DNA from 2 places in the Methanocalculus natronophilus genome. Region 1 is predicted to be linked to the other one. Evidence: riboswitches for the same ligand, from Rfam matches in the RefSeq annotation. Region 1 holds a riboswitch; the other holds the start of a gene.
What was found. A riboswitch is a leader RNA that binds a small molecule or an ion and turns the genes downstream of it on or off. The one in region 1 is predicted to bind fluoride.
Positions count from the first base shown of each region.

Region 2: linked by a shared signal. The riboswitch ahead of ABCO64_RS01500 (MutS-related protein) and the one ahead of ABCO64_RS00695 (prenyltransferase/squalene oxidase repeat-containing protein) in region 1 are both predicted to bind fluoride.

Region 1 is NZ_JBCEXH010000001.1:139,150-144,822, reverse strand. Features, by position in the region: gene ABCO64_RS00710 (ferritin) at 1-193, shown strand, start outside; gene ABCO64_RS00705 (heavy metal translocating P-type ATPase) at 269-2,713, shown strand; gene ABCO64_RS00700 (hypothetical protein) at 2,904-3,377, shown strand; fluoride riboswitch at 3,477-3,541, shown strand; gene ABCO64_RS00695 (prenyltransferase/squalene oxidase repeat-containing protein) at 3,552-4,436, shown strand; gene ABCO64_RS00690 (hypothetical protein) at 4,446-4,850, shown strand; gene ABCO64_RS00685 (helix-turn-helix domain-containing protein) at 4,847-5,500, shown strand.
Region 2 is NZ_JBCEXH010000001.1:276,854-282,526, reverse strand. Features, by position in the region: gene ABCO64_RS01515 (AlbA family DNA-binding domain-containing protein) at 1-360, opposite strand, end outside; gene ABCO64_RS01510 (5-methylcytosine restriction system specificity protein McrC) at 532-708, opposite strand; gene ABCO64_RS01505 (MutS-related protein) at 705-2,159, opposite strand; gene ABCO64_RS01500 (MutS-related protein) at 2,291-3,823, opposite strand; fluoride riboswitch at 3,990-4,051, opposite strand; gene ABCO64_RS01495 (nuclease-related domain-containing DEAD/DEAH box helicase) at 4,153-5,673, opposite strand, start outside.

The DNA.
Region 1 (5,673 bases):
GCAGATGATCAACACGATGATGGCAGAAGCAATCAAACAGAAAGACTATGCCTCGGAGATCATGCTCCAGTGGTTTGTCTCCGAACAGGTTGAGGAAGAGGCAAACGCCTCAGAAATCGTCGCAAAACTTGAGAAGATCGGGGACTCAACCGGCGGGCTCTTCCAACTCGATCACCACCTTGGAAAACGTTGAATGGCCCATAACGTATCATAATACTCCCCATCTCCTTTTTAAGTTTTCAGAACTACCTATCACCGGGAGATATGTATGGATGGACAAAACGCCATTACCGCTGATCTCGGAATCAGCGGGATGCACTGTGCAACATGTGCAGGAACAATTGAGAAAGCCGTTGGTGTGCTTGATGGCGTCTCTCATGCGTCAGTGAATCCTGCCTCTGAAAAGCTCAGGATCACATTTGATCCCAATCAGGTTACTATACAGTCGATAGAGGATGCAATTAAAAAAGCAGGCTTTGATCCCGTCCCTGAAAAACTCACACTCCGTATCAGCGGCATGACCTGTGCAATGTGTGTACAGGCAATCGAAAAGACCCTGAAATCCCTTCCCGGGGTTTCCGCGGCATCAGTCAATCTCGGGACCGGGCAGGCGCACCTGGCGTTCTATCCAGACATCCAAACAGTTGATTCCATCAGACAAGCAGTTCGTGATGCAGGCTATCAGGCAACCGGCCTTGAAGGGGATGATGCATCCGGGCTTTATGAGGAGGAGGCTGCCCGCGATCTCCGTAATAAACTTCATAGATCCATCATCGGGTTTGCAGTTTCGGCTCTTCTCATGCTCCTGATGCACCTTCAGCCTCCACTTCCCCTTCCCATGCCGGTTCTCCTGTTTCTCATCACAACCCCCTTCTTCCTCTACCTGGCATACCCGATCGTTTTTGCCGCAGTCCGCTCCCTCAGGCATGGTATCCTGGATATGGATGTCATGTACTCCCTTGGTATCGGAACAGCGTATGTAGCCAGTGTCTTTGGCACATTTGGCATCTTTCTCTCAGCAGACTTCATCTTCTTTGAGACAGCAGTCATGCTCACAGCCTTCCTCACCCTTGGCAGGTATCTTGAGGCACGGGCAAAAGGAAAGGCTGGCGAAGCCATCAGGGCGTTAATCAGCCTTCAGCCAAAGAAGGCGATCGTCATCAGGGAGAAGACAGAGATCGAGGTGCCACTGGAGGAGATTGTCCCCTATGATCTCGTCGTTGTCAGGCCGGGAGAGGCGGTACCAGTTGATGGTGTGGTCATGGACGGTGAGAGCCATGTTGATGAATCCATGGTGACTGGAGAGCCCATCCCGGTCTTTAAAAGCAGGGATGCAACCGTTATAGGCGGAACCATCTCGACAACCGGGGTACTGACTGTCTGTGCAACCCGTGTCGGCAGTGATACGGTCCTTGCACGGATTATCAGGATGGTCGGGGAGGCACAGGCAAGCAGGCCAAAAGTCCAGCGTATTGCAGACCGGGTCGTCTCCTACTTCATACCGGTCGTTCTCAGCATTGCAGTTTTTGCCTTTCTCTTCTGGTATTTCATCGCTGGATCGCCTCTCCTCTTTGCCGTGACCGCACTCATTGCTGTGCTGGTTGTTGCCTGCCCCTGTGCTCTTGGTCTTGCCACTCCCACCGCCATCACCGTCGGGGTCGGCCGTGGCGCAGAACTTGGTATCCTGATACGAAATGGCGAGGTACTGGAACGATCAGGGACAATAACAACAGTGGCGATTGATAAAACCGGCACCCTGACCGCAGGCAGGCCGGTGGTGACCGATACCATACCATACTCCTGCACTGAGGAAGAACTCCTCTCATCTGCAGCCTCGGTTGAGAAGCAGTCTCTTCACCCCCTTGGCATGGCAATCATGCACGAAGCAGAACGAAGAGGGGCACCCATCCAGGAGGCCACAGGCTTTGAGACCTTCGGAGGCCTTGGCATCAGCGGCTCTGTCAATGGCGTACCTGTTCTCATCGGCAACAGGGCCCTCTTTGACAGCCGATCCATCCAGATCCCAAAAAGTGCGCTTGGTGCGATTGTCAGGTCCGAAACTGACGGGAAGACTGTTGTACTGGTTGCCATGAATCGCGGGTATGCCGGCTGTATTGCGATCACCGATCCCCTCAAACCGACATCAGCTGCTGCGGTTTCAGTCTTCCAGGATATGGGCCTCCAGGTTGTCATGATCACCGGGGATAACCAGCACACCGCCCAGGTCATCGGGGAGAGGGCAGGTATCAGGCGGATACTTGCAGGTGTGCTTCCGGGAGAGAAGGCTGGCGAGGTATCCAGGCTCCAGGAGCAGGGTGAGGTGGTTGCATTTATCGGGGATGGGATCAATGATGCCCCGGCTCTTGCACAGGCCGATGTCGGGATTGCAATCTCCGGAGGAACAGATGTTGCAGTCGAGAGCGGGGGCGTTGTCCTTATCCATGACGATCTGATCGATGCGGCTGCAGCCATCCAGCTTGCGCGTAAAGTGATGGGACGGATACGGGGCAACCTCTTCTGGGCCTTCTTCTATAACATTCTCCTCATTCCTATCGCAGCAGGTCTCCTCACCCCGTTCTTCGGGGTCACGTTCCGGCCCGAATATGCAGGACTTGCAATGGCTCTCTCCTCTGTCACAATCGTCTCGCTCTCACTCCTCCTGCGAGGGTATAATCCCCCTGCTCTCCAGGCGAGGGAGATACCTGACCAATAAACTTTTTCCTGCCTTTTTTCATGGCTTTCTCGCCTCCCCGCATGGTATGACTCGTACCTTTATCTTGTTTCAAAACAGAGATGTAACATAATCTGGGATCCCCCTCCTGCATGAGGGGGCGTGTGGAACCGGACGATACCGGCCGAGATGAGCCTGCAGAAAAGAAGTTGTCGAGTCCGGAGAATACACAATGGGATATCGTACACATGCACGCCACACCACATGCCCCGGGTGTCGTGAAGAAATCTATATGGAAGAGCTGGTTGGAGGGAACTGTCCACTCTGCGGCTCCCCGGTTGAAGAGCTTGAGGCTCAGGAAGAGCCGCTTGAGTATGATGATCTATTTGATCGATCTGAACTGTCATGGCTCGTTCTCCAGTACTTCCTCTTTAAGAAGTTCGAGGATGCCGGAGCAAACCCGCTCCAGGTCTTCCGCCTGCTCTCATCAGTTGAGGAAGATGGGGAGATAGTCCCGGCACTCAGGGAGAAGGAACAGCTCACCTATGAACTGGACGCTGAACTGTCCCGTATCGAGCGGTTATTCCCGAAGCGGTGCAGCTCATGCCGGAAGCTCTTTGTCAGGAATGCAGCAAAGAAGATCTCGGGCGATCTCCTCAAAGGCGGGATGGCTGTAGCTTACCTTTGCCGGAGATGCCAGGGATAGAAGGGAGCATACGCTTCCCTTCGCCAATCATCAGGAAGATACTACATATCATTTCGTGTCTGCAAACAGCGCACCACGGAACCCCCCATCACCTGCTCATGTGAGTATGGCGATGAAGTCCGCCACAATCGCCCGTTCAGCTGGCTAATGACTTCTACTTTCTCTAGAGGGTAGATGAAGCCGATGATCGACACGATAGAACAAAATGCCAAAACAACCCGCTATATTCTGAATAGGCGGTGCAGAGATGGCGGTTACTGCTTTTATAGGCTGAATGAGCCGAATGTAGCTGATACATTCTATGCTCTCGCCTCGCTTCAGATGCTGGATGCACTTCCGGAAGACGATAACGCGACAATCTCGTTTCTTCACTCATTTCAGAAAGAGGATGGGAGTTTCTCAAATGTGTTTGTCGGGTGCCGGGCAATTGCTGGTCTGATCATCCTTGGGGATCAGCCACAGAGAGATCCAACAGACTGGATCATCTCTTCGCTTGGGCCACCACAAGATGGTATCCGGCCAATCGAATCGTCTTCACGTTACTGTCAGATGTACCTTCTCACAGATTTATGCCGATCTCTTGCTATCAGGGCAACCGGACCGGTTCGTGAAACCATTATCAACACGATCCTTTGGAATGTACATCTGGAGGGGGAGGCCGGGTTCCAATCTGCAACACTGACAGACACCTCCTATGCCCTCTCAATACTTGTGAATCTTGGGTATCCTCTTTCGTCAATTCGCTCCAGTTCCTGTATCAGATGCTTCGAAGACCCGGAATTTGGGTTTCTTGTGGTGCCTGGTATATATCCGCCGTACTTAGAGGATATTCATGCCGGGGTTCTTGTATCCTTCCTGCTTGGATACCACCCGGCATTTCTCAGGAGTTGTGAAGCGTTCATCATGAGGTGTGTTCATCAGAGTGGTGGCTATGTCAGATCCATCTTTGGCGGTTCGGCAACTCTTGAGCATACCTATCTTGCGCTGGATGCGATGAGGATGATTGGGGGGATTCGAAAGAACAATATTGGTTGTACCTCCTATCCGGGAACTGCATGAAGAGGTTGTATGAATATGGGCATGATAGTACTCTCCCCCCATTCTGTCGGGGCAGAAGGGCCTGCTGATCAGCATACCTTTTTGGATCCTGGAAAAAGCCTTAATCTCTGGAACCGGACCAATTTCAAACCCCATTGTTTCCATTGCCTGAATCAGGGAATCGCAACAGAAGAAACGATTACTATGCACCTTTCTGGTATTTCCAGGTATGAACCTGCTCTGCATGCTTCTGAAAAGCCCATCAGTACTGAGTCGGCTGTGTATCTTCTGCGGGAGATCGCATGCACCCTCCCACTGGTCTCAACTGATGAAAGCCGCCGTTTCCTAAAGAGGCGTACCCGCCATCTGTCTGTTTGGTTGCAGAACGCACGTGAGGCTCTCTCTGATAACGATATGGAGACATTTATTCCATGAAATCCCCGGTCAAAGCTCCCCTGATGCGTATTCTGCTCGATGGCAACTCACATCGTGAGATCGACCTTGCTACCGGTGTTGGTTTTACGAAGGTGGCAACTATTCGAAAGTGGCTTGATTCGTTTGAACGTGCCGGTTTCATCACAAGAGAGAAGAACGAGGGTGCGTCTGGGTATTCCTGTCGGCTGAATTGCAATCGTGAGACAATAATGAAGATATATAATTATCTGGAATTTCAGCATCTCCGACCCGATATCCGGAATAAACCGTGGTTCTGTCCGCTCTTCACCCGTCAATTTGAAGCCCTGCATGGGGAACTGCCGGATCTGATCGATGCGATGGTCCGGGCATCACACACGTTCTTTGAAACAATCTGCCACCTGGAATCCCCGGCAGAAATTGAAAAGATATACAGGCAGACACTTCTTGTGAATCAGCTTGCCGGCTTTTCCAGCCCTGAGTTTGATGAGATCTGCATATATTATCAGATCTTTCTGCATAGTGTCATCCGGGATATCAGGTACGGAGGCCTTGGGGAAGGGTTTGCAGATGTCCTTGGTATGGTGCAGCATGCACTATCCAGGAGCGCAGCTGAATTTGAAAAGCAATACACAAACGATCCAAAGAAACCGTCTGGAAATAAAAAATAGTGGATGAACACTCGTACCTCTTCATATGCAAGTATTGCAGCTGGCGGCTTCATCGGGGCATTCAGCAGTCAGACCCTTCTCTTCGTTGGAGTTTGAATTATTGGAGCATCTACCACTTTCTCTATGTTTGGAATTATGGTGCCAGACAGATCAGATCATTGATACAGGCTATG
Region 2 (5,673 bases), 140 kb from region 1:
GACATATACACCATCAAACGGCCCTTCTTTCTTCAGATAATATGGCCGCTGGCTGCCTGGATATACTTCAACAGCAAGAAGTGTTTTATTATTGATCGAGACAAGCTCGATCTCCGGGACAAGCCCCGGGGCTATTGAATCTGCTATGAGGCTACAAAGCCTCTCCTCTTCATCCAGAGGGTCAGAAATGCTGACTATTTCGCGGGAGTCGTCGTCAACACCAATGAGAATGTGGCCACCGGCAGTATTTGCAAAGGCGACTACTGTCTTCAGGATGTTCTTTGGGGAGGAGAGATCCCGCTTGAACGCAAGGGTTTTACCCTCTGGCTTTGCTATACGTTCTGATATTGGGATATACATCAGGTTTCCTCAAGAGATGTATTACAAATGATGATTTTCTCTACAATGTCACCGTAACCCGGCATAATACCATCCCATCTCATATATTGCATTGCTGCCAATACCTGTTCTGTAATCCATGGCTTCGGTGGACTAAAAGTATACTAAACTCACCCTGTCACCATCACCGTTTCAACCTGTTCTGGCTGTGGCAGGGGGTCTCTTTGCTGCCTTTGTGGCATAGGCATACATCTGGTACATATCTGCCTGTGAAACGCCACCATTCCTGTCTTCCTGCTTGAGAAGCTTGTATTTGGTATCGATGATGATTGTTTGTGCTCCACCCCTGATGATACTATCAGGTTTCATCCTGCATCTGTGTCTGCATGTGTCTCCGAAAAAATCCGGGTATATAAATCCGGGCCAAAACTCGTCTGCAAAGGCTTCCCCTCTTCAATACGGAATGTCCGTTCTCCATCCTGCATACGTTCGGCACGGAGAAAAAGGGCATTATCAGGGGACTGATCATAGAGGCTTCGCGAAAATTCATGGAGATGGGTGACAAAAAGAACCCTGATCTGCTTCTCTATCAGGGCAGAGACGATCTGGTGGGAGACCTCAGAGCCTTCCCTCTCATTTGTCGCCGCAAAGGATTCGTTGAACAAGACCATGCTGTCAGGTTTCAGGGAATCCACGATCTGACTCATCCGCCTGAGCTCTTCATCAAATTTTCCACTCTGCATCGAATGGTCTTCTTCCCGCCTGAAATGGGTGAATATCCCTGTACAGACCTCTGCATGGAATGATTCTGCCGGCACAAACATTCCTGCCTGCATCATCATCTGTGCCAGGCCAATGCTCCGGAGAAAGGTAGTTTTTCCTCCCCGGTTCGCACCGGTGATGATGGTGAGATCTTTTCCTGTGGCAAACAAATCATTGCTGACTATTGGTTGATCGATTCTGAGGGCCAGGCATATGTCATATACCCCCCGAACGGAGCACTTCCGTGATCCCGGCTCTTCCGGGACCGGGAAACAGATAGTCGTCCCTCTGTGCGAAAGGTGGCTGTGCAGCTGTATGCAACCGAGATAGAATGCCAGCTCGGTCTTGAGACTTGTACACATCTGTACCAGGTGATCGGACACCCGGACAAGAAGAGCAGCAATATCTCTCACGCTCTCTCCTTTCAGCTCGCCCAATGCCCGAAATCCTGCAACATCCCGCTCTGCTATGGTGAAGTGATACTGATCAGGATCTTCCCTGGAAATAAAACGAGAGATCCAGGATTGCTTACCTGGCTTTCTGCTTCTCTGGATTGCATACCCGGTTCCCTGATTCCCCTTCCCAAGGACGGCACGAATCAGGTGTCCCTCCGGCAGTTTCAGTTCTTCGATCATCTCCCTCATGCTCAGGAGGTACTCATCAGAGAACTCCCGATCCAGCATGGAAAAGAACGTCCTGAAACCTTCAGATACAAAGGCTTCTCCATGCCGCTTTCCAATACCCCGGAGGGTTGCCAGCATCTCGATGAACAGCTCAATTGCCTTTACCGAATTGATTCGCACGGCGTCGGCGGACTGGCCAGTATATCTGCCGACTATCTTCAGGTACTCTTCAATCGATGCTGAGGCAGTATCATACATCTCCTGGATACTATCCGGATTGTTCATACAATCACGGAGAATATCCTGGCGGTAGCATATCGTGCCTGGATCACATGTTCCGGTCAGGAGGACATTTCTGACGACTTCCCTGATGAATACGTCACCACCTGCCATCGTGGCAACCAGGATATCCAATTCGAGATCGCAGCTGACCATCTGTTTCACCTGGGGCAGCGACTTCCACGCCGTCTGATACTCGCGGTGCCTCCACCGCTCAGGGGAAGGTGATTTGAGGAGCATGCCCCATTGAGGGTGAAAATCAGTATCTCTGTACAGAAGACAGGGCTTCATGATCGCATCCGCTCCTTGATCTTTTCATAGGTTACCTGGTTTTTCCTTGCGATAGCCATGGCATATGAAAGTCCATCGGCAGGCTTTCTTTCGATCCGATAGGTCCGCTGATCCGGGTCATCGACAACAACGGTGCTGACCATACTCACTGTTTTTGGCAGAGTCGTCAGCTCGTCTAAGAAGGTGACATAGATGCAGAGGATATCCTGGTCAATCACCTGGTCGAGTACTTTGTGACCGAGAAACAAGGCATCCTGCACGGTGGTGGAGGAAAAGATCTCGTTGATGATGATGATGCTTCTGGGCGTGCACTGGTTGAGGATAGTATGGATTCTTTCCAGGTCATCTTCCAGCTTGCTCCTGAATGTATTGATATCCTCCTCCTGTTCGAAGTGAGTGAAGAGCTTGTCGGGCAGAAAGAGCCGGGCTGTTCGTCCGGGAACCGGACACCCAAGAGATGCAAGGTGATGCAGTTGCCCATACATCCGGGCAAATGTGGTCTTGCCCCCCTGGTTTGGGCCGGTTATGACAAGAATACGCTCCTCTTGTTGCAGAAAAAAATCATTGGGAACAACTGATCGGTTACCGGAGAGAAGGCTGTTTGCCAGCGCCAGATCAAACCCCTCAGTGCAACAAATCTCTTTGCTGGTTTCAGAGACAAGGGGTGTGCAGAATGGGAGGCCTTTTTGTTTGAGGCAGCTGATGAATTCCAGATAGGCAATATAAAAATGAATGTCCCGGTCAAACCGGCAGATCGTCTCATCAGCAAAACCGGCATGTTTTTCCTGGAATGTATCCAGATGAGAAAACTCATTTTGGAATAATCGTGAGACGAGATCGAGGATCCTTCCTTCGACCTGGCTCATCTCTCTTTGTTCAGGGATTGTGTCCTTGTCAGAGGTGCCTGGCCCGGTAAGGAATTTTGAAAAAATATCTGCAACTTCCTGGTAATACTCCTCATCCGGGACATTCCTGCAGACTGTAACCTCATTTCCCCTGATATGGATTGTATATGCTACTCCTGCGAGTTCATTGCTGAGCCTGGTTATATCCTCAGCCAGGGAAATAAACTGTTCTGAGCTACTATATTGGTTCAGATAGGTCAGCATTGCCAAAAAGCCGCGTGACTCCAGGCTGCATTTTGAGAGAGCATCCGCAAGGGATTGTATTGCTTCGGTGTATATTCTGGCTGCCTCAAGGAACCAGCCTTTGTTTTGATACGTGTTGGGATTTTTTTCTGCCCGGGAGAGCAGCTGCCGCATGGACTGCATCTCTTTGGCAAATGTTCTGATGATCAGATAGAGGTGATCATCTCTGAGGTCTTCGAATACCTCCTGGCGGTACCGGACATCATCAGCACGATGTAATGGGGCATAGAAAAACGGGTTTAGGTGATACTCCTCATAATCCGCAGTCAGGGCTGATACAATCTGGTCCAGGTGAAGATCCTGGAAACAGGCAGGTTCCAGCATAGCATCGTCTCTGATATCGTCATCCGGATGTGCAAACAATATACCTGGACCCATCATGCAGCCTCCGTTTCGATTATTGCATATCGCTGAACGGGCTGACCCGGAAGAGAGGTATGCCTGGTTTTTTTCAGATACAGGGGCTCTGGCTCTTCCGGCAGACCAAAACGGGTGGTTCTACCAGATAGAAAGCACTTGATTATCCATGTACATGCCATACTGTCACATCAGGATAGAAGTCATCAGCAAAAGGCGGTTTATTCGGTGGACTTCATCACCGGCAGTAAGAGAGACGTGAGCGTGCGCTGAGGTACTTAGAGTTCCACAATAATTATAATCTTTGGTATGGCAGATCAGCTGGAGGCTCTCTAGAGTAAATCACCCCCCATTCACTCTCTTCCTGACTCTCCCATCTTCCCCCGGATCGCCCCCATCATCTCCCGGCTCCCCACAATCGCAAGCAGCAACCGGGCCCGGGAGAACGCAACATACAGCATCTCGTCGCTGTTTATCAATCTATCATCCAGCACGACGATGGTGACCGGGCTCTCCAGCCCCTTGAACCGCTTGACTGAATCAACGATGATTGCGTCAGTGGTGTCATTTTGAAAGAGCTCATTGCAGAACTGGTACCGCTGGCCGCCGATCTCGCGACCGGTGCAGTACTTGTCCCTGTCATCACGGGTCGAGATGAGGACCGCGATATCGGATGGCGGGATCTCTTCTCTCTCAACCAGGGTGTAAATGTACTCTTCAAGTCTTGTCCGTGCAATAGCAGGGGTCTCTGCCTCAATCCACTCAACCTCAAGGCCATCCGGCCCGATGGCTTTTGTCTCCTGGCCCTTGTAGAAGAGCCGGGCAACCTCGTGGATACGCTGGGTGTTCCGCAGGTTCAGGGAGAGGGTAAAGGGGATCTCATAGAGCTGTTCCAGGTACCTGCCCTCATTCTGGTAGACATCCTGGTTATTGTCATAGAAGAGTCGGATCTTCTGTTTTCCATCCGGGTCAAGTGCGGATTCTAGTGACTGCAGGAGGCGGGGAGGAAAGTCCTGGCCTTCATCAATGATGAGTGTGTCAAAGCGTCTCTCTGGCAACGTGCTGAGTGCTTCAAGCAGGTGAGTTGGGTACTTCTCGAGAAAGAGCCGGCTGTCAACCGTTGATCTATCAACGTCTATGCACGCCTCGGAGAAGAGGTCATCGCAGACCTTGTGGTAGTTGCCGATCATGAGCAGGTCACGGTCGCCTATTGTCTTTTTCATGTACTCTGAAAGCGGTCGGTTGTAGCAGGTGAGAAGGACCCGCTCCCCGGCGTGTATGCAGCGGACTGCCTCCTCCATTGCGAGGATCGTCTTTCCGGTACCGGCAGACCCGGATATTGCCACCCGCCTGGTACTGGCAAAGCCTGCTAGGATCTGGTACTGGAGAGGGGTCAGTGTCTGGATATGCGCCTCGTCATCTGCCATCACCCGGTGGAGAGGTACATTGAGCTGGAAGGGGTGGGCAAGGATATCCTCAAGAATTGCCATCCCCTCCTCCCCAAGCGGCTTTGCCCGATAGTCGCTTGCCATCTCGCCTTCGAGCAGGTCAAGTATCCAGAACCGGAGATCAGATTCGAACTCGTCCATGCAGCAGAGGATATTCCGTGGCATGTCCGCCCCAAGATCACTTTTGATTTCCGGGATATCGGGCAGGATCACGCCATGGCTGATACCAATACGCCGGTACCCCCACTTAGGGTGAGCCTGGCATTTTTTCAGGATCTGGTGCTTTGACTCAACTGCCTGTCTCGCCGGGTTTTTAATGGGCCAGGTGTTTCCATGCCGGTCGGTGCTGGTCCAGGCATCAGCTGCAGGATCATAGGCAATACCGCCGCCCTTCACCTCGATTGTGAGAAAACCATAGTCCGGGTG